Regions from separate parts of the Erwinia sp. TECH1 genome, predicted to be linked through region 3. Evidence: predicted binding sites of a transcription regulator. Region 3 holds the regulator's gene; each other region holds the start of a gene.

Region 1 (7,481 bases), 3.3 Mb from region 3:
CAGGCTGGATCGCTTTTTCCGCCTGAAAGCTATCCTGCGGATCGCGGCCCTGTAACGCATCGTAAACCAACGCAAGATCTTCGGTGCTGCGGGCGAAAGGCCCGATATGATCGAGGCTGGCGACAAAGGGCTGGCTGCCACTGCGCGACAGGCGGCCAAACGTCGGCTTCAGGCCAAAAATGCCGCACAGCGAAGCCGGTACGCGGATCGAGCCGTTGGTATCCGAGCCCAGTGAAAAATGCACCAGGCCAGCGGCGACGGCCGCCGCCGAGCCGCCAGAGGATCCCCCGGCGATACGTTGGCTATCGTGAGGGTTACGCGTGGCGCCGTAATGGCTGTTTTCCGTGGTAAAACCGTAGGCATAGGCGTCCATATTCACCATGCCGGACAGCAGCGCGCCCGCCTCGCTGAGCTTGCTCACTGCCCAGCTGTCTTTTTTGGCCGCCGGGCGATCGCTGAGCAGGCTGGCACCCGCCAGCGTGGTATGGCCCGCAACGTCAAAAAGATTTTTTACCGCGCAGGGAATGGCCGCCAGCGCGGGTAACGGACGATCCTCTTTGCGCTGACGATCGAGACGATCGGCCTCGCTCAACATGCGATCCCGCGTTACGCTCGTCCAGGCATTGATCGTCGGATCCAGTCGCTCGATCCCGTCCAGCGTTTGCTGCGCGATTTCTCTGGCGCTCAGCTCGCCTTTAAGCAGCGCGCTTTTTAGTTCGGCAATGGAAAGGGAGCTTAGCGTCATGCTTTATATACTCCTGCGATTTCTTGACGTTCATCCAGCGGGAACGCCATCAGCGGCGCGGCCATCTCGGCAATACGTGAAAACTGCACCAGCAGCTCGGCGCGACGACGGTCGTCCATCGGTACGCCCAGCACCTGCTCCATGTGGGCCAGATAAGCCGTCCAGTCAATTTCGGTGTTCATGATGTTCTCCTGTTAAAAACCGGCCGCGCTGCCGTTGCTGCGGGGATCGCTGGCGCCTTCCAGCATGCCGTTGGTATGGCGGACAATCGCGCCTGCGTGGCCGACCGCCTCGCTGAAATCCTCCAGCGCTTCGACTTCATGCCCCAGCTCGCGCAGGCGGGTAAAGGTAGCGGCAGAAAAACGGCCCTCCAGCTTCAGCGAATCGGAAGCCTGGCCCCAGGTGCGGCCGAGCAGCCAGCGCGGCGCGCTGACGCACTGCTGTAGCGGCATTCCCTGCACCACGTGACGGGTAAAAATGGCGGCCTGAGTCTGCGGCTGGCCGTCGCCGCCCATCGAGCCGTAGACCATGGTGCGGCCATCGTTCAGCCGTGCGGCGGCGGGATTAAGCGTATGAAAAGGCTGTTTGCCCGGTGCTAAAGCCAGCAGGTGTTCGGGATCCAGGCTAAACGCCGCGCCGCGATTTTGCCAGGTGATGCCGGTGCCGGGCAGCACCACGCCGCTGCCGAATTCGTGATAGATGCTCTGAATAAAAGAGACGGCAAGGCCGCTGCTGTCCATCACGCCCATCCACACGGTATCGCCCGGCCCTTTGCCGGTTCCCCAGCCGGCCGCGCGGCTGTCGCTGATTTGCCCCGCCAGCGTTTCGAGCTGGTCGGAATCAAGCAGCGCCTGCATCTCTTCGCGCATATGCAGCGGATCGGTGAGATAGCGGTCGCGCAGGCCGAAAGCCAGCTTGGTCGCCTCCACGATGCGGTGCACGGTCTGCACCTCGTCTGCTTCCGCCATATTCAGATGATTGGTGATGCCCAAAATCGCCAGCGACACCAGGCCCTGGGTCGGCGGCGTCATATTAAAGACCTCGCCGTACTCGTGGCGGATGCTTAATGGCTTACGGCGCTTCGCCCGATGCTTATTAAGATCTTCCAGCGTAATCGGCATGCCAAGCGCCGACATTTCTGCCGCCAGGCGATTAGCCAGCGAGCCGCGATAAAAGCTGTCCAGCCCCTGTTCCGTCAGGATGCCCAGCGTGTTTGCCAGCGCCGGTTGGGTAAAGCGGCTGCCGGCGCGCGGCACCTCGCCATCCGGCAGGAAAGCGGCCGCGAAGCCCGGCTGCGCCGCCAGCTCGTGATATTTGCCGGCGGTTGCGGTCGACTGCGATTGGGTGACGGGAATGCCGTCCGCCGCATAGCGGATCGCATCGGCCAGCAGGCGTGAAACGGGCATCACGGCACCGCTAAGCTCGTTGGCTATCGTCAGCGCTTCTGACCAGCCGCTGACCGTTCCGGCTACCGTCAGCGCCGATTTTGGCCCGCGATGGGGGATAGCCGCCGCGCCGTCATAAAAAGCGAAATCGGCCAGCGATCCGGCCGCGCCGCTGGCGTCGATGGCGATGGGATCGCCCTGCGGCGGCATAATCAGCCAGAAGCCGTCGCCACCCAGCCCGTTCATATGGGGATAAACCACGGCGATCGTGGCCGCCGCCGCGACCATCGCCTCAATAGCGTTGCCGCCTTCGCGCAGAATGGCCAGCGCGCTTTCACTGGCGAGATGATGAGGCGTTACGGCCATGCCAAGCGGAGCGAGATTACTTTGTATCATCACGTTCTCATTTTCAGGGACGGAGCAGAAAGGGAAGCAAGAGCTGTTCCAGTTTGTTGCAGCCGGAACGGCAGGGCAGTGAAAAAACGCGTCCGGCTTGCAAGATGAAGGTGAACTTTTCCGCCCGGCACGTTATTTGTATACGTTATCTTCTCTGAAACAAAAGTTACAAGGTTCATATCATGAAGCAGCTTGATGAGCGCCTGAGAAATCACTATCCCCAGCTTTCTCCGCAGGAGCAGCGCGCGGCGGATTTCATCTTCGATCATTTTGACGATTTGATTAGCTATAACAGCGCAGAGCTGGCGCGGCTCAGCGGCGTTTCTAAAGCGACCGTCAGTCGCTTATTCAAACGTCTTGGCTATGAGAAATATCGCGATATGCGCGACGAGTTGCGTACGCTGCGCCAAAGCGGCATGCCGCTGACCGACAATCGCGACGCGGTGCAGGGCAACACGCTGCTGGCGCGCCACTACAAGCAAGAGATGGCAAACCTGACGCAGTGGGTAAGCCAGCTGGACGCCGCGCAGTTCGGCGAGGTGGTGCAAAGACTGGCCGCCAGCAGGCGCATCTTTATTGTCGGTATGCGCAACTCCTGGCCGGTGGCGCTGCACCTTCGGCAGCAGCTGTTGCAGGCGCGCGGCGAGGTCTCCGTCGTGCCGCAGCCGGGGCAGACGCTGGCGGAAGAGCTGCCGGATATGACGCCGGACGATGTAGTGGTGGTGATTGCCTTTCGCCGTCGTCCGCGCATCATTAAGCCCCTGCTGCAACAGCTTCAGCAGGCTGGCGTGCCCACGCTGGTGATTTGTGAGCCGCAGGCGCAGGCGATCCTGGCGCTGGCGACATGGCAGCTTTGCGCGCCGCTGGACAGCGTGTCCGCTTTCGACAGCTATGCCTGCGCCAACAGCCTCATCAACCTGCTGACCAATGCGCTGCTGCATGAGCTGTTAAGTAAAGGTCGTCAGCGCATCCATCATATCGCTAATCTGTACGGCCAGCTGGACGAGCTGGAACAACGCTGACAGGGCACCATTTTGGTGCTTTGCTTTATTTCAGGGCAGCGCCGCAGGCATCGGGAAACCATTTTCTGAACTTGCTGACATGCTTCTTTTTCTGCCTTATCTCCTGCTTTCTGGCTGGTTTGAAACCGCTTTTTCCTTTGTTTGCGTGCTGTTCCACGGCTGGCGATCCCTTTTTCCGTGGCTGGCACATTAGTTGCAAATGATTATTTCAGGAATCTTTCGTTTCATATTGGCTTAACCGGGGAAGAGAAAATGAAAAAAACGTTACTGGCGATCGCGGGCGCAGTATTGCTGTTCACCCAGGCCGCACAAGCGGATCAGTTGCAGGATATAGAGAAACGCGGCGTGCTTCGCGTCGCCGTGCCGCAGGACTTTCCGCCGTTTGGCTCGGTCGGCACCGAGCTACAGCCGCAGGGTTACGATATCGATATGGCGCGCTACCTGGCCAGCCAGATGAAACTTAAGTTACAGCTGGTGCCGGTCACCAGCGCCAACCGTGTCCCTTATTTACAGACGGATAAAGTGGATCTGGTGATCTCCAGCCTGGGTAAAAATCCCGAGCGGGAAAAAGTTATCGCCTTCAGCCGCGCCTATGCGCCTTTCTTCCTGGGCGTTTTCGGGCCGAAAGAGGCCGAACTGAAAGCGGCAGCCGGGCTGAGCGGCAAGTCGATTGGCGTAACTCGCGGCGCGGTGGAGGATATGGCATTAAGCGATATTGCGCCCAAAGACGCGCAGCTGAAACGCTATGAGGATAATAACACCACGCTGTCGGCCTACCTGTCGGGCCAGGTACAGTATGTGGCGACCGGCAACCTGGTGGTGGCGGCGATTGCGCGCCAGAACGCAGACAAAGCGCCGGTGGCTAAGTTTATGCTGAAAGATTCGCCCTGTTTTATCGGGATGCGCAAAGGCGAACCGGCGCTGAAGGCGAAGGTGGATGGCCTTATCGAACAGGCGATCAAAGATAAAACGCTGAACGGGCTGTCGCAGCAGTGGCTGAAAGCGCCGTTGCCGGCCGACTTCAGCGCGTAAGGGCCGGCCAATGACGGAGCAACTCGACTTTCCGGCGCTGCTGCCTTACTGGCCGCAGCTGCTGGCCGGACTCTGGATCACTATTCAGCTGACCGTGATGGCGACGGCGGGCGGCGTGGCGCTCGGTATTCTGGGCGCGGCGCTGCGTAGCGGACGGCCTTCGGCGCTCAGCCGCCTGTGGGGCTGCTACGTTGAGCTGATCCGTAACACGCCGTTTGTGGTGCAGCTGTTCTTTATCGTGTTTGGCCTGCCGAACCTGGGGCTGAAGCTGACCGCTGGCGAAGCGGCGCTGCTGGCGATGCTGATCAACCTGGGCGCCTACAGCACGGAAATTATCCGCGCCGGGATCCAGGTCACGCCGAAAGGCCAGTGGGAAGCGGGCCGGGTGCTGGGCCTGACGCGGTCGCAGACTTTCCTGCGCGTGGTTCTGCCACCTTCTTTAAAGCGCATTTATCCGGCGCTGGTCAGCCAGTGCATCATTGTGATGCTGGGATCGTCCGTGGTCTCGCAGGTTTCGTATGAAGAGCTGACCTTTGCCGCCAACCTGATCCAGTCACGCACCTTTTTAAGTTTTGAGGTCTATCTGGTCACCACGCTGATTTATCTGGCGCTGTCGATCGCCATGCGTCAGCTGCTGCTGGCGGCCGGACGTAAATGGCTGGGAGGAACGGCCTGATGACGACATTTACCGACTGGGACATTCTGCGCAATTTACTGCTGGCGGCGCGCTGGACGCTGCTGCTGTCGCTGACTGCGTTCTTCGGCGGCACGCTGGTGGCGATGCCGCTGGTGATGGTGCGCCTGACGCGCCGCCGCTGGCCTAACCGGGTTATCAGCGCCTGTATCGAGCTTTTTCAGGGCACGCCGCTGCTGATGCAGCTGTTCCTGGCGTTTTTCGGCGTGGCGCTGTTCGGCATCGACGTCTCGCCGTGGACGGCCGCCTCGCTGGCGCTGACGCTCTATACCAGCGCCTTTCTGATCGATATCTGGGTGGGCAGCATTAACGCGTTGCCGAAAGGGCAGTGGGAAGCGTCGCGCTGCCTGGGGCTTGCCAAAGGCCAGACGCTGTATCGCGTGGTGCTGCCGCAGGCGCTGCGTATCGGCATCGCGCCGACCGTGGGCTTTGCCGTACAGGTGGTCAAAGGCACCGCGCTGGCGTCGATTATCGGCTTTGTCGAGCTGACTAAAGCGGGCACCATCCTGAATAACGTGACCTACCAACCTTTTAAAGTTTTCGGGCTGGTGGCGCTGGGCTACTTCCTGATCTGCTATCCGCTGTCGCGCTACAGCCAGTACCTGGAGAAAAAATTCAATGCCGCTCATCACCATTAATCAGGTACAGAAATATTACGGCGCCAACCACGTGCTGAAAGGCGTGGATCTGGACATTGATATGGGCGAGGTCATCTCGATTATCGGCCGCAGCGGCTCGGGGAAAAGCACGCTACTGCGCTGCATCAACGGGCTGGAAGGCTATCAGGAAGGTAGCATCAAGCTGGGCGGCATGACCATTACCGATCGCGATTCGCAGGCGCGGGAAATCAGCCGCTCCGTCGGCATGGTGTTTCAGAACTTCAACCTGTTTCCGCATATGACGGCGCTGGAAAACGTCATGCTGGCGCCCAGGCGCGTGCTGAAAAAGAAAGAGGTGGAATGCCGGGCGCTGGCGGCGCAAATGCTGGAGAAGGTCGGCCTCGGTGAGCGCATGGATTACTACCCGTCCAGCCTTTCCGGCGGCCAGCAGCAGCGCGTGGCGATTGCGCGGGCGCTGGCGATGACGCCCAAAGTCTTACTGTGCGATGAAATCACCTCGGCGCTCGATCCGGAGCTGGTGGGTGAAGTGCTGAAGGTGCTTGAGCAGCTGGCCCGTGAAGGCATGACGCTGATTTTAGTCACGCACGAAATGAATTTTGCCCGGGAAGTGGGCGACCGCGTGGTGTTTATGCATCAGGGCCGCGTCTGGGAGCAGGGCGACAGCAAAAGCGTGTTCGCCAGCCCGCAGACGGCGGAGCTGAAACAGTTTATCTCATCGGTGCGCGGCCTGAGCTGAGCACCGGATCTGCAAGAGAAGGAAACAAAATGGATGTAACCCGCTATCCACAAATTAATCCGCCGCAGCGCCTGTTGATGGGGCCTGGGCCAATTAACGCCGATCCTCGCGTATTGCGCGCCATGTCCAGCCAGTTGCTCGGGCAGTACGATCCGGCCATGACGCACTATATGAACGAGGTGATGGAACTGTATCGTGGCGTGTTTCGCACGCAGAACCGCTGGACGCTGTTGGTTGACGGCACCTCGCGCGCGGGCATCGAGGCTATTCTGCTGTCGGCGATCCGCCCCGGCGATAAGGTGCTGGTGCCCGTTTTTGGCCGCTTTGGCCATCTGCTGTGCGAGATCGCCCGCCGCTGCCGCGCGGAAGTGCACACCATCGAAGTGCCGTGGGGCGAAGTCTTCACGCCGGATCGCATCGAAGACGCGATCAAAACCGTACGCCCTCGTCTTCTGCTGACCGTGCAGGGCGATACCTCCACCACCATGCTGCAACCGCTGGCCGATCTGGGCGGCATCTGTAAAAAATATGGCGTGCTGTTCTATACCGATGCCACGGCCTCGCTGGCCGGCAACGCGCTGGAAACCGACGCCTGGGGTCTGGACGCGGTCTCCGCCGGAATGCAGAAATGCCTCGGCGGCCCGTCCGGCACCTCGCCGATCACGCTAAGTCCGGAAATGGAAGCCGCGATCCGCAAACGCAAATGCGTAGAGGAAGGGATCCGCACGGCGGCGCATCAGGATGGCGACGACGAGATGATCTACTCCAACTATTTCGATCTGGGGATGATCATGGATTACTGGGGGCCGGAGCGGCTGAACCACCACACCGAAGCGACGTCGGCGCTGTTC
Region 2 (7,481 bases), 4.1 Mb from region 3:
AGGATCACGACCCGATGGCCGCGCGCGCGCAGTCCGTTCATGATACGGATGGTGTCCGCCCTGACGCCGACAAAAACGGCCTGCCAGCCTGCGGTGAACTGTTCGAAGCTCAGCGCCAGACCCAGCTCGTCGCACAGCTGTTCGGCAAAATCCTCGTCGCTGATTTCTCCTCGTTCATGACGATGAAAGCTTTCTCCCATCGTAAAACGGCTTTGCAGCGTGGCCAAAGGCACGCGTCCCAGATCGCTCCAGACGCCCAGAACCCGGTTGAAATCAATATCAACAATGACGTTACCTAAATCAAAGATATACAGCATGGCCATCTCCATTTGTTCCGGTAAGGTATTCACTCTAGCGGTAAAAAGAGAAGCTGAACAGGGCAGGATTTTGAAATCTGGAAGGAAGGTTCCACAGGCGAAAAAAAACAGGGCCGGAAAGATCCGGCCCTGTATTACAGCTTAAAAAAAGCGATTAAGCTTCTTTGCTGCCGCGTGATGCGCGTTTACGATCGTTTTCAGTCAGGTGACGTTTACGGATACGTACGGACAGCGGAGTCACTTCCACCAGCTCGTCGTCATCGATAAATTCAATCGCCTGCTCAAGCGTCATCTTGATAGCCGGCACCAGCGTGGTCGCTTCGTCAGTACCGGAAGCACGCATGTTGGTCAGCTTCTTACCGGTCAGACAGTTCACGGTCAGGTCGTTAGAACGGCTATGAATACCGATAATCTGGCCTTCATAAACTTCTGCGCCGTGACCCAGGAACAGCTTACCGCGATCCTGCAGGCTGAACAGGGCGAAAGCTACCGCTTTACCCTGGCCGTTAGAGATCAGCACGCCGTTCTGGCGCTGGCCCACTTCGCCCGGACGAATGTCGTCGTAGTGGCTGAAGGTGGAGTACAGCAGGCCGGTACCGGAAGTCATGGTCATGAATTCGTTACGGAAGCCGATCAGGCCACGGCTTGGGATCACGTAGTCAAGACGTACGCGGCCTTTGCCATCCGGATCCATGTTTTTCATGTCCGCTTTACGTTCGCCCATCGCCTGCATCACAGAGCCCTGATGCTGCTCTTCGATATCCAGGGTGACGTTCTCGAACGGCTCCTGCTTACGACCGTCAATTTCGCGGAAGATAACTTTTGGACGGGATACCGCCAGCTCAAAGCCTTCACGACGCATGTTTTCGATCAGTACGGACAGGTGCAGTTCACCACGGCCGGAAACGCGGAATGCATCGGCGTCTTCGGTCTCTTCCACGCGCAGCGCAACGTTGTGCACCAGCTCTTTACGCAGACGATCCAGGATCTGACGAGAAGTAACGAACTTACCTTCTTTACCGCAGAACGGCGAGGTGTTGACGTTAAAGAACATGGTAACGGTCGGCTCATCAACGCTCAGCGCCGGCAGCGCTTCCACATTCTGTGGGTCACAGATGGTGTCGGAGATGTTCAGCTCGCCCAGACCGGTGATAGCGATGATATCGCCCGCTTCCGCTTCGGTCGCGTCGATACGCTCCAGACCCAGGTGAGTCAGCACCTTGCCGACTTTACCGTTACGGGTTTTGCCTTCGCTATCGACGATGGTGACCTGCTGGTTCGGCTTCACTTTGCCGCGCTTGATGCGGCCGATGCCGATAACGCCAACATAGTTGTTGTAGTCCAGCTGCGAGATCTGCATCTGGAACGGCGCTTCCATTTCTACCTGTGGAGGAGAAACGTGCTGCACGATGGCTTCATACAGCGGGGTCATGTCTTCTGCCATGTCGCTGTGGTCAAGACCAGCAATACCGTTCAGAGCAGAAGCGTAGATAACCGGGAAGTCGAGCTGTTCGTCGGTCGCGTCCAGGTTAACGAACAGGTCAAAGACCTGATCCACAACCCAGTCAGGACGTGCGCCAGGGCGGTCAACCTTGTTGATGACCACGATCGGCTTCAGACCATTAGCAAACGCTTTTTTGGTCACGAAGCGGGTTTGCGGCATAGGGCCATCCATTGCATCCACAACCAGCAGCACCGAGTCGACCATAGACATCACACGCTCTACCTCGCCGCCGAAGTCGGCGTGTCCCGGGGTATCCACGATGTTGATACGGTAGTCGTTCCATTTAATGGCGGTGTTTTTTGCGAGGATGGTAATCCCACGCTCTTTCTCCAAATCGTTGGAGTCCATTACGCGTTCGGTCGCTTCGGTGCGGGCGTCAAAGGTCCCGGACTGCTGCAGCAACTTATCAACCAGGGTAGTTTTACCATGGTCAACGTGGGCAATAATGGCGATGTTACGCAAATTTTCGATCACAGCTTTGCCTCAGGCATTAGAAATAGCGCGCTATTGTACACGGATTAATCGAAGAGCTGAACAGGATCACAGTTTTCAATTAAAGATAACTTTCGGGATTGCTTTCGGGGCCGTTTCCGGTGCAAAAAACACCCTTTATCAGAAAAATGCACTATTATTGTGCACTGACCGCACGCAAAAGCACCATAATGGTGCGCGACTTCCATCATGGTGCAGCTCCCGTTTCACGAGAGGGCGCATCATAGCGCTTTTTTCATCAATTAAGAAAGTTGGCATAGTTTTCGCTTTAATTATAACAAGCGAAAGAGGCCAGTTTCCACAACGGTTGCTAAGCAGTCAGAGAACATAATTATCGGTCGGCTGGGCGAGATAAGCAAAGCGCACCGCGAAAGTTCTCTAACCGACGACCATGACAAATCCAGGAGAGTTAAGTATGTCCGCTGAACACGTTCTGTCGATGATGAACGAGCATGAAGTCAAATTTGTTGACCTGCGCTTCACTGACACCAAAGGTAAAGAGCAGCACGTTACCATTCCTGCTCACCAGGTTAACGCTGACTTCTTCGAAGAAGGCAAAATGTTTGACGGCTCCTCCATCGGCGGCTGGAAAGGCATTAACGAATCCGACATGGTGCTGATGCCGGACGCGACCACCGCGGTCCTGGATCCTTTCTTTGAAGACTCTACGCTTATCATTCGTTGTGACATCCTTGAGCCAGGCACCATGCAGGGCTACGATCGCGACCCACGTTCTATCGCCAAGCGCGCCGAAGATTTCCTGCGTTCTTCCGGCATTGCGGACACCGTGCTGTTTGGCCCGGAGCCAGAATTCTTCCTGTTTGACGATGTGCGTTTCGGCGCGACCACCTCTGGCTCTCACGTGGCTATCGATGATATCGAAGCGGCATGGAACACCGGCAAAGAATATGAAGGCGGCAACAAAGGCCACCGTCCGGGCCTGAAAGGCGGCTATTTCCCGGTGCCACCGGTCGACTCTTCACAGGACATCCGTTCTGCTATGTGTCTGACCATGGAGCAGATGGGTCTGGTTGTTGAAGCTCATCACCACGAAGTGGCGACCGCAGGTCAGAACGAAGTGGCCACCCGCTTCAACACCATGACCAAAAAAGCCGACGAAATTCAGATCTACAAATATGTCGTGCACAATGTGGCGCACGCTTTCGGCAAAACCGCGACCTTTATGCCAAAACCAATTTTTGGCGATAACGGTTCCGGTATGCACTGCCATATGTCCCTGTCCAAAGGCGGCACCAACCTGTTCGCTGGCGACAAATACGGCGGCCTGTCTGAAATGGCCCTGTTCTACATCGGCGGTGTGATCAAGCACGCTAAAGCGATCAACGCGCTGTCTAACCCGACTACCAACTCCTACAAGCGTCTGGTTCCGGGTTACGAAGCGCCGGTTATGCTGGCCTACTCTGCCCGTAACCGTTCCGCCTCTATCCGTATTCCAGTGGTTGCCAGCCCGAAAGCGCGCCGTATTGAAGCCCGCTTCCCGGATCCAGCCGCTAACCCATATCTGTGCTTCGCCGCGCTGCTGATGGCTGGCCTGGACGGCATCATCAACAAGATCCATCCTGGCGACGCGATGGACAAAAACCTGTACGACCTGCCGCCGGAAGAAGAAGCTGAAATTCCAAAAGTAGCCGGCTCGCTGGAAGAGGCGCTGAACGCGCTGAACGAAGACCGTGAGTTCCTGACTCGTGGCGGCGTGTTCACCGACGACACCATCGATGCGTACATCGACCTGCGCAAGGCTGAAATGGATCGCGTTCGCATGACGCCGCACCCGGTTGAGTTCGAACTGTACTACAGCGTCTGATTTCTGACTCCGGCGACTCGTCGCGTTAAAGCGGCTACGGCAGGCTCAGTGATTCGGGTGAACACGGGCCGCAGCGTAACGAACGCCGGAGATAGTGTTGCCGTGGAAATTTTCAGCCCATCTCCGGATGGGCTTTTTTCGCCGTGAGCGCCACGCGCAGAGAGACGAATTTCAGGTTCCATGACTATAATGCACTAAAATGGTGCAGGAGAACGCTGTTATGGCAACAGGCACGCAGCCCGATGCCGGGCAGATCCTCAACTCGCTGATTAACAGCATACTGCTGGTCGACAGCGAACTGGTGGTGCATTACGCCAATCCCGCCGCTCAGCAACTGCTGGCGCAAAGCTCCCGCAAGCTCTTTGGCACGCCGCTGCCGGATTTGATGGGCTATTTTTCCCTGAACATCGGGGTGATGCGCGAGAGTCTGAATGCCGGTCAGGGGTTTACCGACAGCGAGGTTACGCTGGTCGTCGACAGTCGCGCGCATATTATGTCTTTAACGGCGCAGCTGCTGCCGGACGGGCTAATCCTGCTGGAAATGGCGCCGATGGACAATCAGCGTCGCCTCAGTCAGGAACAGCTTCAGCATGCTCAACAGGTCGCCGCACGGGATTTAGTTCGCGGGCTGGCGCATGAAATTAAAAATCCGTTAGGGGGATTACGCGGCGCGGCGCAGCTGTTGGCAAAAGCCCTGCCTGACCCGGCCTTAACGGAATATACCAAAGTCATTATCGAACAGGCCGATCGCCTGCGTAACCTGGTGGATCGCCTGCTTGGCCCGCAGCAGCCGGGCATGCACGTTACGCAAAGCATCCATCAGGTCGCCGAGCGCGTGGTTAACCTGGTCTCAATGGAGCTGCCCGATAACGTTACGCTGATCAGAGATTACGACCCCAGCCTGCCGGAGCTGCCGCATGACCCGGATCAAATCGAACAGGTGCTGCTAAACGTGGTGCGTAACGCGCTACAGGCGCTGGGAGAAAAAGGCGGTGCCATTACGCTGCGCACCCGCACCGCATTTCAGCTAACGCTGCACGGCGTCCGCTATCGCCTGGTGGCCCGTATCGATATTGAAGATAACGGCCCCGGCATTCCGGCTCAGCTACAGGACACGCTGTTTTACCCGATGGTGAGCGGCCGCGAAGGCGGCACCGGTTTAGGCCTGTCGATCGCCCGCAGCCTGATCGATCAGCATTCGGGAAAAATAGAATTTAACAGTTGGCCTGGCCACACCGAATTTTCCGTTTATTTGCCTATTCGCCAGTGAGGTTTCTATGCAACGAGGGATAGTCTGGATCGTCGATGACGATAGCTCCATCCGCTGGGTGCTTGAACGCGCGCTTACTGGAGCCGGTTTAAACTGCGCCACGTTTGACAGCGCGAGCGAGGTGCTGGACGCGCTTGCCACCAAAACTCCGGACGTTTTGCTTTCCGATATTCGTATGCCCGGCATGGACGGACTGGCGTTACTGAAACAAATTAAGCAACGTCATCCGATGCTGCCGGTAATTATTATGACCGCACACTCCGATCTGGATGCGGCCGTCAGCGCCTATCAGCAAGGCGCATTCGATTACCTGCCAAAACCCTTTGATATCGATGAAGCCGTGGCGTTAGTGGAACGCGCGATCAGCCACTATCAGGAGCAGCAGCAGCCGCGCAACCAGCCGGTCAGCGGCCCGACTACCGATATCATCGGCGAAGCGCCGGCGATGCAGGACGTGTTTCGTATTATCGGCCGCCTCTCGCGTTCTTCAATCAGCGTATTGATCAACGGCGAGTCGGGCACGGGCAAAGAGCTGGTGGCGCACGCGCTGCATCGCCACAGCCCGCGCGCGAAGGCGCCTTTTATCGCGCTGAATATGGCGGCTATCCCGAAGGATCTGATTGAGTCGGAGCTTTTCGGCCATGAGAAAGGCGCATTTACCGGCGCTAATCAAATCCGTCAGGGACGTTTCGAACAGGCCGACGGCGGCACGCTGTTTCTGGATGAAATTGGCGATATGCCGCTGGACGTGCAGACTCGTTTATTACGCGTGCTGGCCGACGGCCAGTTTTATCGCGTCGGCGGCTATGCGCCGGTCAAAGTCGACGTCAGGATCATCGCCGCCACGCACCAGAACCTGGAGCTGCGGGTACAGGAAGGTAAATTCCGCGAGGATCTGTTTCACCGCCTGAACGTTATCCGCGTGCATCTGCCGCCGCTGCGGGAGCGTCGTGAGGATATCCCTCGTCTGGCGCGCTATTTCCTTCAGGTCGCGGCACGCGAGCTGGGCGTCGAGGCAAAAATTCTGCATCCCGAAACCGAAACGGCGCTGACCCGCCTGCACTGGTCAGGCAACGTGCGCCAGCTGGAAAATACCTGCCGCTGGCTGACGGTGATGGCCGCCGGCCAGGAAGTGCTGATCCAGGATTTGCCGCCGGAGCTGTTTGAAACCGCCACGCCGGACAATCCCGTGCAGTCACTGCCCGACAGCTGGGCGACGCTGCTGGCGCAGTGGGCCGATCGCGCGCTGCGTTCCGGTCATCAAAACTTGTTATCGGAAGCACAGCCAGAGATGGAGCGCACGCTGCTGACTACCGCGCTGCGTCATACACAAGGCCACAAGCAGGAAGCGGCGCGACTGTTGGGATGGGGGCGAAACACGCTGACCCGCAAGCTGAAAGAGCTGGGTATGGAGTAAAGCAGAAGAAGCATAAAAAAACGTCGATTCGCGCATTTTTTATGCTTTTGCGACTTTACACATCGGTATCAGTCAGTATCATTCTGAACCGTTATCGGGGAGGAAGATAATGCTGGAATCGTTAATTCATGTGGTGACGCACTACGCGCAGACGGGTGCCGCGCATCTGCCGCAAACGGCTATGGCCGCCGTGCTGTGCGCAGCGATGCTGAAATTTCCAGGCTGAGGCGCCAAAAATTTCAGCACTAAAAAGCCGGGAACGTTTTTGTTTCCGGCTTTTTTATGCTCGCCTCTTTTCAGATCACCCGCGAGAACTGCTGTAGGCGCGTTTGCTGGCGTAGATAGCGGTCAAAGCACATGCAGATATTCCTGACCAGCAGGCGCCCCTTAGAAGTGACCTGAAGGCCTTTCTCGCTGCGCTCCACCAGCCCGTCTGCAATCAGCGGCTCAAGCAGCGCCAGATCCTCCGCAAAATAGTCGGTAAAGGTGACGCCGTGCGAGGTAAAAGCGGCGAAATCCAGCGAGAAATTACACATCAGCGTTTTAATCACCTCGCGGCGCAGGATATCGTCGCCCGACAGCTCTACGCCGCGCCAGAGCGCCGTACCCTGCTTAGCCACGGCGTCATACCACTCTTTTAGCCCTTTCTGGTTTTG
Region 3 (7,481 bases):
AGTACGATGACGGGACTGCACGTTCTTGCCGCGCGAGCGGAAATAGTCAGCGAGTTGTTCGGCAATATAAACCGAGCGATGCTTGCCGCCGGTACAGCCAATCGCCACGGTAAGATAGCTGCGGTTGTTGGTTTCCAGCATCGGTAGCCAGAGTTCAAGATAGCTGCGCGTCTGATAGATAAAATTGTGCACTTCGGTATGACGATCCAGGAAAGCGGCCACCGGACGATCCAGCCCCGTCATCGGCCGCAGTTTCGGATCCCAGTGCGGGTTCGGCAGAAAGCGGACGTCGAACACGTAATCGGCATCGATCGGAATACCGTGCTTGAAGCCGAAGGATTCAAACACCATCGTCAGTTCACGTTCCCGCTTGCCTAACAGGCGCGTGCGCAGCATTTCGGCCAGCTCGTGCACCGACATCTCCGAGGTATCGACGATCAGATCCGCACGCGAGCGCAGCGGCTCCAGCAGATCGCTCTCTTCATCGATGGCGCTTTCCAGCGAAAGATTTTTACTGGAAAGCGGATGCAGGCGTCGGGTATCGCTGTAGCGCCGGATCAGCGTATTGCGATCGGCATCCAGGAACAGCAGCTGCGGCGAAAAGCTGTCGGGCAGGCCGGTCAGCGCTTTCTCAAAGATCTCCGGCGACTCTGGCATATTGCGCACGTCAATACTGACGGCCGCCGAGATGTTACGATCCGCCAGTGACCTGGCCAGCTCCGGCAGCAGCACCACGGGCAGATTATCCACGCAGTAGAAGCCCATATCCTCCAGCGCCCTCAACGCGACGGACTTACCGGAACCAGAACGCCCGCTGACGATCATCAGCACCATGACTTATTCTCCTGATTTGAAGCCTTTCCAAAGGGACGGGGAACTTCCCTGTGCATACGCTCGGGCCGACAGACCGGCCCACTAAAGGCTTAAGAGGCGGCTTGTGGTTCCTCTGCCATGATAGCAAACAGCTCTTCATCGCTTTGCGCAGCGCGCAGTCGGCGGCAGACCGTTTTATCGGCCAGACGTTTTGCGACCAGCGAGAGCGTGTGCAGATGCGTTTTACACTGATCGGCAGGCACCAGCAGGGCGAAAAGCAGATCGACCGGTTGATTATCGATAGCGTCGAAGGCTACCGGCTGATCGAGACGGATAAACACGCCTACCGCGCGCAGCGTATCTTCCACCAGCTTGCCGTGTGGGATCGCGATGCCGTTACCTATGCCGGTACTGCCCATACGTTCACGCGTCAGGATCGCTTCAAAGATCGTCTGATGCGGCAGATTAAGCTGTTTGGCCGCCAGCTCGCTGATAATCTCCAGCGCCCGCTTTTTGCTCTGGCAGTGCACGCCGTTGCGGGTACAGGAAAGGCTCAGGACCGAGCTCAGTTCCAGTGTCAGGTCATTGTTCATCATAGGTTCACTTAGGTATTCACTTCCGCCTGGCAAAACGGCGCTGCCCGATCGTTCGGCAGGCCATCAGTCGAATGCATTATGCCCGTTGATTAACGGCCCGCCTTCTGCAATCAGAAGACGAGCCGGTTAGTTTACACCACATTCTTATCAGATAAGGGTGGCGAAAAAATAATCAATGCTGCAAGGGTAATTAATGCTGCTTCAGCTTGTCTTTATGTTTATTCAGCTGGCGTGTCAGCTTGTCAATCAGGCCGTCAATCGCCGCATACATATCTTTTTCTTCCGAGGTGGCGTGCAACTCACCACCGCTGACGTGCAGCGTCGCATCGGCGACCTGCGTCACCTTTTCCACCTTCAACACAATATAAACCTGCCCGATACGGTCAGTGTATTGCTCCAGCTTGGCGAATTTAGCCACCACGAATTCACGTAAAGGCTCGGTAATTTCAACATTCTGCCCGGTAATATTGAGTTGCATAAGCTCTTCCTTATCTGTTCGTTCAGACCAGCTGCTTGCGCTGATTTGAGGGCGGGATGGATAAAGACTCTCGGTACTTCGCGACGGTGCGGCGGGCCACGATGATCCCCTGGTCGGAGAGCAGGGTGGTCAGCTTGCTATCGCTAAGAGGCTTGGCGGGATTCTCCGCCGAGATCAATTTCTTCACCAGCGCGCGAATGGCCGTGGAAGAGGCTTCGCCGCCGCTTTCGGTGTTCACGTGACTGGAGAAGAAATATTTCAGTTCAAAAATACCGCGTGGGCTGTGCAGGTATTTTTGCGTGGTAACGCGTGAAATCGTCGATTCGTGCATCTCTACGGCGGAGGCGATATCCGCCAGCACCATAGGACGCATAAATTCTTCACCCTGCTCGAAGAAAGCCTGCTGCTGGTCGACGATGCAGCGCGTGACCTTCAGTAGCGTATCGTTGCGGCTCTCCAGACTTTTTATCAGCCAGCGGGCTTCCTGCAAATTGCTGCGAATAAACTGGCTGTCGCTGTCGCTGCGAGAGCTGCCGCCCAGCGAAGCATAGTGCTGGTTAATCTTCAGGCGCGGCACGCTGTCGGCATTCAGTTCCACCACCCAGCGGGCGCCGATTTTACGCACCAGCACGTCCGGGATGACATATTCCGGTTCGCTGGTATTAATCGACTGGCCGGGACGCGGGTCAAGCGACTGGATCAGCTGCATGGCGTTTTTCAGCACGTCCTCTTTCAGCCGCGTGACGCGCATCAGGCTGCGGAAGTCGTGGTTAGCCAGCAGATCCAGATGGTCGCTGACAATAAGCCTGGCCTCTTTCAGCCAGGGCGTGTCATCCACGAACTGCGACAGCTGCACCAGCAGGCAGTCGCGCAGATCGCGTGCGCAGACGCCGATCGGATCGAACCGCTGAACGCGCTTCAGTACCGCTTCGACTTCTTCCGCAGAAAGCTCTTCGTTGCCGATACTCTCCTGGATCTCCTGAAGAGAAACGGTCAGATAGCCGGTCGGATCCACGGCGTCGACAATGGCGGTGGCGATGGCGCGATCGGTATCGGTAAAAGGCGTCAGCTCTACCTGCCACATCAGGTAGTCCTGCAACGACTGGGTGGTTTCGCCCTGATAAACAGGCAGCTCGTCGTCGTGGTAGTCGGTGCCGGTGCCCGACGGCGTGCCGGCGGTGTAGATTTCGTCCCAGGTGGCGTCGAGCGGCAGCTCTTCCGGCATATCTTTTTGTTCCAGCGCCTCGCGGGTATCCAGCGCCTCTTTTTCCTGATATTCGCGGCTGTCGACTTCTTCGTGAAGATCGGTTTGTTCAAGCAGCGGGTTGCTTTCCAGCGCCAACTGAATTTCCTGCTGGAGTTCAAGCGTAGAGAGTTGCAGCAGACGTATCGCCTGCTGCAGTTGTGGCGTCATGGCAAGCTGTTGGCTAAGCCTGAGCTGCAAACCTTGCTTCATATTCAGGATACTTATTCCTTAAAAATCTTGACCGGTCTGAACACCTTATCAGAGTCTGAACTCTTCGCCCAAATAGACGCGCTTAACTTGTTCATCCTGGAGGATTTGCTCAGGCGAGCCGTGAGCGATCAGGTGTCCCTGACTGACGATATAGGCTCGTTCGCAGACGGCCAGCGTTTCACGGACGTTGTGATCGGTGATCAGCACGCCCAGGCCGCTGTCGCGCAGGTGTTCGATAATCTTTTTGATATCGATAACCGAAATCGGATCGACGCCTGCGAAAGGCTCATCCAGCAGGATGAATTTAGGGTTCGCCGCCAGCGCGCGGGCGATCTCTACGCGACGGCGTTCACCGCCGGAAAGCGCCTGACCCATGCTGTCGCGCAGGTGCGCGATATGGAACTCCTCCATCAGCTCGTTGGCGCGATCGGTTCGCTGTTCCGCCGTTAAATCTTCACGGATTTGCAGCACCGCCATCAGGTTGTCGTACACGCTCAGGCGGCGGAAAATAGAGGCTTCCTGCGGCAGATAGCCGATGCCCCGACGCGCGCGCGCGTGCAGCGGCAGAATACTGATATCTTCATCGTCGATAACGATGCGGCCCGCGTCGCGCGGCACAATGCCCACCACCATATAAAACGTGGTGGTCTTACCGGCGCCGTTCGGGCCCAGCAGGCCGACGATCTCACCGGATTTTACCTCCAGGCTGACATCTTCCACCACGCGTCGGCCTTTGTAGGCCTTCGCCAGATTTTGCGCAATTAAAGTCGCCATGGCTTAGTTACTCTTCTTGGGGGAGGAGGCGTTTTTATCCTGCAGCTGCGAAGGCACCAGCACGGTAGTGACGCGCTTGCCGGTATTGCCGTAGGCCTGCATTTTCTGCTCTTTCACCAGATAGGTGATGCGATCGCCTTTGACGTTGCTGTCCAGCTGCTCCAGATAAGCGCTGCCCGTCAGCTCGACGAAATCCTTCGCCAGCTCGTAGTGCATTTTCTGCGCATGGCCTTTAACGGGCTTGCCGTTGTCCTGCATCTGATAAAACGTTGCCGGATTGCCCCAGGCATCCACGATGGTTTTGTTGCTGTCGCCGTTCGGACGCGTGACCACAACCTTATCCGCGGTGATTTTGATCGAGCCCTGGGTCACGATGACGTTGCCGGTAAAGGTCGCCACGTTGCCCTGCATATCCAGCGCCTGATTTTCGGAGTCCACGTTGACCGGCTTATCCGAATCGCCCGTCAGGGCAAGAGCGGGCAGGCTGGCAGTCAGCAGCAGGCCGAGCGTCAAAAACTTAAGGTTGGTTCGCATTCTGAATTTCATAGGAGGTTTTGACCTTTTCAATCAACTCGGCGGTTTTCTTCCGTAAATTGCCACGCATCTTCATGCCGCTAGAGCTGAAGCTGTTGCCGTATAAGGTTACCCGATCTTCTGAGGTAACGTCCTGCGTGACAAGGTTCACTACGGCGTTATCGGTTTTAATTCGTTGTAGCTGGGCGTCCTGGGCCAGACTGTTGACCTCGACGTGGCCGTAAAGATAGAGCATACGGTCATTGGTTAGTTTGGCCTTGTCTGCCCGTACCGACCAGGTGGGCACTTTGTTTTCGTCATAGGTGGTCATGACCGGATTATCGAACCAGCTTACCGCGTCGGCGGAAAAGTAGGTTACTTTCTCGGACACCAGCTTGTAGCTCAGTCCACCTTCCGGGTTATACACCACCGTATTGGACGACTGGCTCGTATAGGTCGGCTCCAGCGCGTTGCTGGCCGCGGGCGCAGGCTTATCCGTATCGGCCAGGTTCCAGCCAATCAGCACGATCGCTACCAGCGCCAGCAGGAGCGTAATCCAACGCCTTGTTTTACTCATACAGACTGCCCTTTGGCCTTATCAAACTTATCCTGCGCGATTAGGATCAGATCGCAAATTTCACGTACGGCGCCGCGTCCGCCCGCGAGGCGGGTAACGTAGTCGGCACGAGGAAGCAGCACGGGATGCGCATCGGCTACGGTCACGCTCAGGCCGACTTCCGCCATTACCGGCCAGTCAATCAGGTCATCGCCAATGTAGGCGACCTGCTCCGGCATCAGCGACAGTTTATCCAGAAGTTCACGGAAGGCCAAAAGCTTATCCGACTGGCCCTGGTAAAGATGCGTAATGCCCAGCGTGGCGCAGCGATCTTCCAGCAGCTTTGCCTTGCGACCGGTGATAATAGCGACTTCCACGTCCGAGGTCAGCAGGCAGCGAATGCCGTAGCCGTCCCGCACGTTGAAGGCTTTTAGCTCCTCGCCGTTATTGCCCTGGTAAATCACACCGTCGGACATCACGCCATCTACGTCACAAATCAACAGCTTAATTTCACGCGCGCGCGCCATCACGGTCTCGCTCACGTCGCCATAACAGGTACTTATCCAGCTTGCGCCAGCCATTTTTTATTCCTTGTTAAACCACGCCAGCACGCAGCATGTCGTGCATATGCACTACGCCAAGCAGCCGATCGCCGTCGGCTACCATTAAAACGGTAATATTACGGCTCTGCATCAGATTCAGGGCATCGACCGCCAGCGTATGGGGCCGCACCCGTACGCCGCCCGAGGTCATAACGCTGGCGATACTGGCATGTTGAATATCAATGCCCATATCAAAGACGCGTCGCAGATCGCCATCGGTGAAAATCCCTTCGATCTTCATCAAATCGTCACAGATTACCGTCATACCTAAATTCTTACGGGTGATTTCCAGCAGGGCGTCACGCAGCGAGGCGTCACGGCCGACGCGAGGAATTTCATCGCCGCTATGCATAATATCGTCAACGGTCAGCAGCAGCTTGCGGCCCAGTGCGCCACCCGGATGGGAGAGGGCGAAATCCTCAGCCGTAAAGCCGCGCGCCTTCAGCAGCGCTACCGCCAGCGCGTCGCCCATCACCAGCGTTGCCGTGGTGCTGGTGGTCGGCGCCAGCCCCAGCGGACAGGCTTCCTGCGGTACTTTAACACAGAGATGGATATCTGCCGCGCGGCCCATCGCGCTGTCGGGACGGCCGGTCATACAGATAAGCGAGACGCGCAGCCGCTTCAGCACCGGGATCAGCGCCAGGATCTCGGAGGATTCGCCGGAGTTGGAAATGGCGATAACAATATCGCCCGAGCTGACCATGCCAAGATCGCCGTGGCTGGCCTCTGCCGGATGCACGAAAAACGCCGGGGTGCCGGTGCTGGCGAAGGTGGCCGCCATCTTTTTGCCGATGTGGCCCGATTTCCCCATGCCCATCACCACCACTTTGCCGTGGCAGTTGTAAATTTGCTTACAGGCTTCGGTAAAGTCTTCGTTAATGTACCGATCGAGCTGTTCCAGTCCCTGACGTTCAATCGTCAGAACATCTTTCCCCGCCTGCTGAAAATCAAAGTCGGGCCGTAGAGTAACAGGTGACATAGGTTCTAATCCTTTTACCAAAAGGTGGCCGAAGGAAGCCAGTAGAGTAACGCGACCCAGGCAACAAAGCCTGTCAGCAGCAGCGCGCCTGCCACTCTGCCGATACAGCGGCTACGGCGCAGGCAGATAAGCGTAAACAGCGCGCTGACGCCCAGCATGATCCAGTAGTCGCGGGCAAAAGCATGTATATCCACCGCGCCCGGATGCAGCAGCGCCGGAATGCCAAGTACAATGGCAATATTGTAGATGTTAGAGCCGATCAGATTGCCGATGGCGATATCATCTTCGCCTTTCAGCGCGCCGGCAATCACCGTAGCCAGCTCCGGCAGGCTGGTGCCGACAGCGATCACCGTCAGGCCGATCACCAGTTGGCTGACGCCAAAAAAATTGGCGATAACCGTTGCGTTGTCGATAACCATACGGGTCGACATCGGTAAAATAATCAGCGCCACGCCCAGCCAGAGAAACGCCACCGTGTTGCCTGTATCGTCACGCGGCAGTTCGGCAAGCTGTTCGCGCGTCAGCGAATCCGTATCGCCACGCTCCGCTTTGCGGGCAATGTTGATAATAAACAACAGGTAGCCTGCCGCAAAGGCAATCAGGATCAGGCCGTCATTGCGGCTTAGCATATTATCAAACAGCAGCAGGCCGCTGATTAATGTAATCAGCAGCATCAACGGCAGCTCGCGCGCCAGCAGCCTGGAATACAGCCTT

What was found. Region 3 encodes sigma-54, which starts transcription at its own class of promoters, with help from an activator protein. Its sites were predicted from a motif close to GTTGGCACANNTTTCGCTNT; they were not measured.
Region 1: a site for sigma-54 is predicted at 2,560-2,579, ahead of ACVWZ0_RS04520 (gamma-glutamyltransferase family protein). Genes of this name have one in related genera too.
Region 2: a site for sigma-54 is predicted at 2,564-2,583, ahead of glnA (glutamate--ammonia ligase). Genes of this name have one in related genera too.

The regions. Positions count from the first base shown of each region.
Region 1 is NZ_JBSRZK010000001.1:979,543-987,023, forward strand. Features, by position in the region: gene ACVWZ0_RS04510 (AtzE family amidohydrolase) at 1-745, opposite strand, end outside; gene hpxX (oxalurate catabolism protein HpxX) at 742-927, opposite strand; gene ACVWZ0_RS04520 (gamma-glutamyltransferase family protein) at 940-2,526, opposite strand; gene hpxU (MurR/RpiR family transcriptional regulator HpxU) at 2,709-3,548, shown strand; gene ACVWZ0_RS04530 (transporter substrate-binding domain-containing protein) at 3,801-4,580, shown strand; gene ACVWZ0_RS04535 (amino acid ABC transporter permease) at 4,591-5,256, shown strand; gene ACVWZ0_RS04540 (amino acid ABC transporter permease) at 5,256-5,912, shown strand; gene ACVWZ0_RS04545 (amino acid ABC transporter ATP-binding protein) at 5,893-6,630, shown strand; gene ACVWZ0_RS04550 (pyridoxal-phosphate-dependent aminotransferase family protein) at 6,660-7,481, shown strand, end outside.
Region 2 is NZ_JBSRZK010000001.1:114,068-121,548, forward strand. Features, by position in the region: gene yihX (glucose-1-phosphatase) at 1-317, opposite strand, end outside; gene typA (ribosome-dependent GTPase TypA) at 472-2,295, opposite strand; gene glnA (glutamate--ammonia ligase) at 2,729-4,138, shown strand; gene glnL (nitrogen regulation protein NR(II)) at 4,359-5,408, shown strand; gene glnG (nitrogen regulation protein NR(I)) at 5,416-6,825, shown strand; gene ACVWZ0_RS00585 (YshB family small membrane protein) at 6,935-7,051, shown strand; gene hemN (oxygen-independent coproporphyrinogen III oxidase) at 7,122-7,481, opposite strand, start outside.
Region 3 is NZ_JBSRZK010000001.1:4,242,823-4,250,303, reverse strand. Features, by position in the region: gene rapZ (RNase adapter RapZ) at 1-834, opposite strand, end outside; gene ptsN (PTS IIA-like nitrogen regulatory protein PtsN) at 924-1,406, opposite strand; gene hpf (ribosome hibernation promoting factor) at 1,600-1,887, opposite strand; gene rpoN (RNA polymerase factor sigma-54) at 1,910-3,343, opposite strand; gene lptB (LPS export ABC transporter ATP-binding protein) at 3,392-4,117, opposite strand; gene lptA (lipopolysaccharide ABC transporter substrate-binding protein LptA) at 4,121-4,663, opposite strand; gene lptC (LPS export ABC transporter periplasmic protein LptC) at 4,635-5,207, opposite strand; gene kdsC (3-deoxy-manno-octulosonate-8-phosphatase KdsC) at 5,204-5,767, opposite strand; gene kdsD (arabinose-5-phosphate isomerase KdsD) at 5,781-6,767, opposite strand; gene ACVWZ0_RS19890 (calcium/sodium antiporter) at 6,782-7,481, opposite strand, start outside.